2 linked regions of the Celeribacter indicus genome follow. The protein of the gene in region 1 interacts with the protein of each later gene in a pairwise test. Links are inferred from orthologs where the notes say so. Each region holds a gene or a part of one and is shown on either strand. Other genes may lie near its edges. The genes, in order: pepT and tpiA.

Region 1 (3,229 bases):
TTCACCGCCGAGCTTAGAAAGCCGTCGCCCCCTCCCGCTATCCGCTCTTCCCGGAAAAATATGCCTATTCGTTCAGCAGTTTGCAAAATGCGCCAGTTTCCCGAGCCAAAGCCTTGACTTCATCTCGCGCCCCGCGCGCAGAGTGAGGCCACTGCTTCACCCGGACCGGCCCCAGATGTTCACCAACGCCTCCCGCGACCTCTCCGCTCCCTCCGCACCCGCACGGCTGCGCGAGAGCCATTTCGACTGTTTCCTCGACCAGGAGGCCGCCCTCGACGGCTGGGACCAGATCTATCGCCAGCTCGCTCCCGGCGCCTTCAGCGGCCATGTCACCACGCTCGACTGGGGCGAGATCTCGCTCAGCCGCGAAACCGTCAACCTCTGCGTCGAAAACGCCTTCCGCCTGCCCGAAACCCACCTGTGCTTCGGCTTTTCCGTCGGACGCCCGGTGAAGCTCGCACAGGTCTCCGACCGGATGGCGCGCGGGGTCGGGACGCTGCATGTGCCGGAGGAAAATTACCACGTCATCACCCGCGGCGATGCCGATTACGTGCTCCTGACCGTCCCGCGCGCGATGCTGCCCGACCGGTTCGGCGCCGCCGCGCGCCTCATCCGCGGGACGGAGGCGCAGGCCATCGCCGACTGGATGCTCGCCCTGCTCGAAAGCGCCCGCACCGGGCTTGCCAGCGACAGCCTGCTCGCCCTTGCGCCCGACCTCCTGCTCGACCGGATCACGCTCTGGGCGCAGTCCGACAGCCGCGGCATGGTGCCGTTTCGGCACCGCCGCGGCCTGCTCAACGACCTGCTGGCGGCCTGCGACGGCCTGACCGCCGAAACGCTCTCCGTCGGCCATCTCGCGCGCCTGCTCGGCCGCGACCGCGCCACGCTCCGCACCATCTGCCTCGAAGAGACCGGGATGCGGCTCGACGACGTGCTCAAGGGCCGCCGCCTCAGCGAAGTCTACCGCCGCCTGCGCCTCGCCGGCCCGGAGGACACGCGCGTGTCCGATGTCAGCATGGAATTCGGCTACCTGCACTGGGGACGCTTCGCCCAGAGCTATCGCGCGATGTTCGGCGAACGCCCCTCCGACACCCTGCGCCGCCCGCGCCCATGCTGAGAGCGGCGCGGATCAGCCCCGCGCCGCCTCCGCGACCAGCGCGAGCATGAGCTCCGTCGCCTTCGCCATGTCCTGCACCGAGATCCATTCGAGCGGCCCGTGCAGGTTCTGCATGCCGGTGAACAGGTTGGGCGTCGGCACGCCCATCTCGGTCAGACGCGACCCGTCCGTGCCGCCCCGGATCGGTGTCGAGACCGGCGTGACCCCGATGGCGCGGCAGGCCGCCTCCGCAAGCCGCACCGGCCTCATGTCCTCCTCGAGCCAATAGCGCATGTTGCGATATTGCGGCCGGATCTCGCAGGCGACCGTCGCCCGCGGCTCTCCCGCCGCCACCGCCGCACAGACCTTGCGCAGGATCTCGCCCTTCTGCGCCAGCCCCTCGCGCTCGAAGTCGCGCAGGATCAGCCGGATCGTCGCCTCCGCCGCGGTGCCGTCGAGCTCGGTGACATGGATGAACCCCTCCCGCCCCTCCGTCGTCTCCGGCGTCATCGTCGCCTGCGGCAGCGTCTCCACGATCCGCGCGGCAAGATGCAGCGCGTTGACGAGCCGGCCCTTCGCCGTGCCGGGATGGATCGACACGCCGGTGATGCGCACCTCCGCCCCGTCCGCCGAAAAGGTCTCGTATTCGATCTCGCCCAGGCGCCCGCCGTCGAACGTATAGGCGAACTCCACCCCCAGATCCTCCGGCAGGCGCGGATCCACGCCGCGCCCGATCTCCTCGTCCGGGGTAAAGGCGATGCGCACCGGTCCGTGCGCAGGCCCCTGCCGCGACAGGAGCTGCCGCGCCGCCGTCATGATGACCGCGACCCCCGCCTTGTCGTCGGCCCCCAGGAGCGTTGTGCCGGAGGCGGTCACGATGTCGTCGCCCCGCTTCTCCCCGAGATAGGGACAGGCCTCCGGCGAAAGCACGAGCGCGGGATCGTCGGGAAAGCGGATCTCGCCCCCGTCATAGCCCCGCACCACCCGCGGTTTCACCCCGGTCGCGCAAAATTGCGGCGCGGTGTCCACATGGGCGAGAAAGCCGATCGCCGGCGCCTCCGCCCGCCCCGGCACCGTGGCGAGCACCGTGCCGTAGCCGGTCAGCACCACATCCTGCGCCCCCATCTCCCGAAGCTCGCGCTCGAGCAGGCGCAGCATGTCGAACTGCACCTCCGTGCTGGGCCTGCGCGCGGAGCTGTCGTCGCTCTGGCTGTCGATTGCGGCATAGCGCGTCAGCCTGTCCTCGAGTTCGCGGTCGAATTCCCCTGCCATGATGCCTCCTTCGCGGTCGGGCCCAGAAAGCGCCCCGCGCGCGCAGGTGTCAAGCGGACCCGAGCACCACCGATCGAGACGGCGGCTTAAGCGGCCCCCCGCGCGTGGGTGTCAAGCCGGTCTCAGGACGATGCCGAGGCGCCATCAAGGCGGCCTGTCACGGGCGCCCGGCCGCGCCCGCCCCGTCCCGGCCGCGGGGCGGTGGTGCCGCGCCGGGTCGAAGAGCGTCGCCCGCCCCCGCCCCTCGGATTTCGAGGTGTAGAGCGCGAGATCCGCATCCTGGATCATCTCGTCGGCGTCGGGATGGCGGTAGAGATCGGTGGCGGTGATCCCGATCGAGCCGGAAATCCGGCACAGCCCGTCCTCATAGGGGATCGGAACCTCGAGCCGGGCGATGATCCGCTCCGCCACGCCCAGAAGCCGGCGGCGATCAAGCACATCGGTGAAAAGGAGGATGAATTCGTCCCCGCCCACCCGTGCGACCAGGTCGTCGCCCCGGCTCTCCTCGCGCAGGATCACCGCCACGGCCTGCAACACCGCGTCCCCCGCGGCATGGCCGAAGGTGTCGTTGACGCGCTTGAAATAATCGAGATCGAGATGCAGTATCGCGAAGGCGATCTTCCCGCGCAGCATCCGCTGGAGGACGTGATCCATCGCGCGCCGGTTCCTCAACCCGGTCAGGATATCGGTATAGGCCTGTTCCTCCGCCATCAGTTTCGCCCCCTGGAGACGGATGTTGAGCTGCTTCGTCTCCTCGAGCACCGCCGATTTCGCCTCCACGAGATAGAGCATCTCGATCGCCAGGTCGGTATGGGCGAAATCTCCCGCGGTGAGGCGGTATTCGGCCACCGCATCGACGAT
Region 2 (3,076 bases), 460 kb from region 1 along the record:
CGGTCAGGATGTGGCGGTCTTGGGGGCGGGTGTCGCCGGGCTCGCGGTGGCGCGCGCGCTGGCACTCCGCGGGGCGAAGGTGACGCTCTACGAACAGGCGCCGCGGATCGCGGAGGTCGGGGCGGGGCTCCAGATCACGCCGAACGGCGCACGGGTGCTCGCGGCGCTCGGCCTCGACGCGGCCGCGCAGGCGATGCGCTCGGAGGGCGTGCGGCTGGCGGACGGGCGGACGGGGCGCGAGGTGCTGTCTCTCGATTTCGCGGCCGCGCGTCCGGGGGCGGATTTCCTGCTGATGCACCGCGCCGATCTCATCGGGCTGCTCGAGGCGGGGCTGCGCGACCTCGGTGTCGCCGTGCACCTGTCCCATGAGGTCGCCGAGGTCCGGGAGGAGGCCGCCGGTGTCGATCTGGTCTTCGCGGCGGGCGGGACGCGGCGGCATGAGATCGTGCTCGGGGCCGACGGGGTGAAATCGAGGCTGCGCCCGCGGCTCAACGGGCCGGAAGAGCCGTTCTTCACCGGCCAGACCGCCTGGCGCGCGACGGTGCCCGCCCTCGGCACCGAGCCGGCGGTGGCGGTGGTGCATATGGAGGCGGGGCGGCATGTGGTGAGCTATCCCCTGCGCGGCGGCAGGCTGATGAACATCGTCGCGGTGGAGGAGCGGGCGGAATGGCGCGAGGAGGGCTGGAACCATCCCGGCGAACCCGACGACCTGAGGCGCCGTTTCAACGGGTTCTGTCCAGAGGTGACGGGGCTGCTTTCGCGGGTGTCGGACGTGTCCCGCTGGGGCCTTTTTCGCCACCCGGTCGCCGCGCGCTGGCATTCCCGGCGCAGCGCGCTCCTCGGCGATGCCGCCCATCCGACGCTGCCCTTCCTCGCGCAGGGGGCGAACATGGCGCTCGAGGATGCCTGGGTCCTGGCGGAATGCCTCGCCACGCTGCCGCTCGAACAGGCGCTTCCTGTCTATCAGGCAAGGCGGCGCGACCGTGTCCTGCGGGTGATCGGGGCGGCCAATGCGAATGCGCGCAACTATCACCTGAAGGGGGTTCCGCGCCTCTTCGGCCATGCTGCGCTGCGCCTCGCCGGGCAGCTTGCCCCGCGGCAGGCGGTCGAGCGGTTCGGCTGGCTCTATGATCACGACGTCACGGCCGGCTGATCCGCCGGGCGCCTCCGGCGGGAGTATTTCGTGCACAAAGGAGGAGGGGGTGCGGAAAGAGGGCGGGCGCGGCTACGCCTCTTCCAGCGCCTTGACGATGCCGGAGAAATCGGCGGCCTTGAGCGAGGCCCCGCCGACGAGCGCGCCGTCGACATTGGAGGTGTCGAAGATCTCCATCGCATTGCCGGGTTTCACCGATCCGCCGTAGAGCAGCGGGATATCCGCCGCAGCGTCGCCGAAGCGGGCGGAGAGCGTGGCGCGCATGTCGTCATGGACCTCCGCGATCTGCGCGAGGGTCGGGGTCTTTCCGGAGCCGATGGCCCAGACCGGTTCGTAGGCGATCACGAGCCGTGCGGGATCGCAGTCCTCCGGCAGCGAGCCGGAGAGCTGGGCGCGGATGATCCCCAGCGTCTCCCCCGCCTCGCGCTGTGCGAAGGTCTCGCCCACGCAGACGATGGGGACGAGCCCTGCCGCGAGGGCGGCGGTGGTCTTCAGCGAGACGAGGTGGTCGGTCTCGCCGTGATCCGCGCGGCGCTCGGAATGGCCGAGGATCACATAGCCCGCGCCGGCATCCGCCAGCATCGCGGCGGAGATGTCGCCGGTATGGGCGCCCGAGGCGGCCGTGTGGCAGTCCTGTCCGCCCACCTCCACTGATGTCCCGGAGAGCATCTCGGCCATGCCGGAGAGCAGCGTCGCGGGAGGGCAGAGCAGGATGTCGACGGAGGGGGCGGGGAACATGTCCGCGAGCGTCTTCGCCTCCGCGAGCGCGGATCTGAGCCCGTTCATCTTCCAGTTGCCAGCGGCCAGTTTGCGAGCCATGCGCACGCCCTCCCATTCCTGTCGGTTCGAGTATCGTCCGGGCATCATTGCCGAGTTTCGCGGACAGTCAACCCGACAGTCCGATGCGGGCGGCGCGGCGCTCAGCGGCTGTCGAAGGCGGGCGCGTCCTCGGGCCGGGGATAATAGTCGCCCTTGTCCGCGACGAAGATGTGCTTGCCGATCCGCATGCCGGTCGTGTCCTCGAGGCAGCCCGCGGCGATGGCGAGGCCCGCCGCGCCGTTGCGCCGGTAGAACAGGCTCGATCCGCAGGTGGCGCAAAAGCCGCGCGTGGCGCGGTCGGAGGAGGCATACCAGCGCAGGCTGTCGCCGGCGATGAAGGTGAGGCTGTCGAACGGCGCCTCGGTCGAGGCCCAGACATGGCCGCTGATGCGGCGGCACTGGCTGCAATGGCAGAGGATGACGGTGTCCCGCACCGCGGGAAGTTCGAAGCGGACCCCGCCGCAGTCGCATCTGCCCCTGACCATCGTCACCGGTCCGGCGGGCCTATTTGCCCAGGGCGGCGTCGAACTTGATCGACTCGCCGCAGCCGCATTCGTCGACGACATTCGGGTTGCGGAACCTGAAGCCCGCCTCGAGCAGCGAAACCTGATAGTCGATTTCCGTGCCGAAGAGGAACATCTGCGCCATCGGCGCGATCATCACCCGCGCGCCGTCCTGTTCCACGACCTCGTCCATCGGGTCGATCTCGGCCACGTAATCCATGGTGTATTCCATGCCCGCGCAGCCGCCCTTCTTGATGCCGATGCGCAGGCCCTTGGACCCGTCCTTCGCCATGAGCTTCGCGATCTGCGCCGCTGCGGCGGGCGTCATGGTCACGGCCTGTTTTCCGGGAATGCCGAACATGTGCGATCTCCTTTGCCCCCAATCTAGGGCGTGAGCGGCGTGATTCCAAGCGGGGGAAGCTGTGCGGACAGGAACATCACCGCGAGCGCCACGGAAATCGCCCAGCCGAAGGAGGCGAGCGTGCCGATGATCACCCATTCGGCCATCCGCCCGTCCTGCGTCGCCTCGAAGCGCAGGACGGATTTCGCCGCGACGAGAAAGCCGATCCCGCCGGGCATGCCGCCGAGCAGCAGCAGGTAG

What was found.
Region 2: the proteins of pepT (region 1) and tpiA interact in binary tests that used the Escherichia coli proteins (3 or more experiments, as listed by UniProt). The link is inferred for Celeribacter indicus from one-to-one orthologs.

The regions. Positions count from the first base shown.
Region 1 is NZ_CP004393.1:3,411,961-3,415,189, forward strand. The notes cover bases 250-3,163. They hold pepT (peptidase T), read right to left. Parts: upstream 2,369-3,163; coding sequence 1,130-2,368; downstream 250-1,129. Other genes in these bases: P73_RS16835 (helix-turn-helix domain-containing protein), read left to right, coding at 250-1,117; P73_RS16845 (GGDEF domain-containing protein), read right to left, coding at 2,513-3,163. Outside these bases: more of P73_RS16835, read left to right, coding at 176-249; more of P73_RS16845, read right to left, coding at 3,164-3,229. UniProt on the Escherichia coli protein: Cleaves the N-terminal amino acid of tripeptides.
Region 2 is NZ_CP004393.1:2,950,109-2,953,184, reverse strand. Bases 100-2,860 are described here. They hold tpiA (triose-phosphate isomerase), read right to left. Parts: upstream 1,973-2,860; coding sequence 1,226-1,972; downstream 100-1,225. Other genes in these bases: P73_RS14725 (DUF3307 domain-containing protein), read right to left, coding at 2,860-2,860; P73_RS14730 (HesB/IscA family protein), read right to left, coding at 2,477-2,836; P73_RS14735 (GFA family protein), read right to left, coding at 2,074-2,457; P73_RS14745 (FAD-dependent oxidoreductase), read left to right, coding at 100-1,153. Also shown: more of P73_RS14745, read left to right, coding at 1-99; more of P73_RS14725, read right to left, coding at 2,861-3,076. UniProt on the Escherichia coli protein: Involved in the gluconeogenesis. Catalyzes stereospecifically the conversion of dihydroxyacetone phosphate (DHAP) to D-glyceraldehyde-3-phosphate (G3P).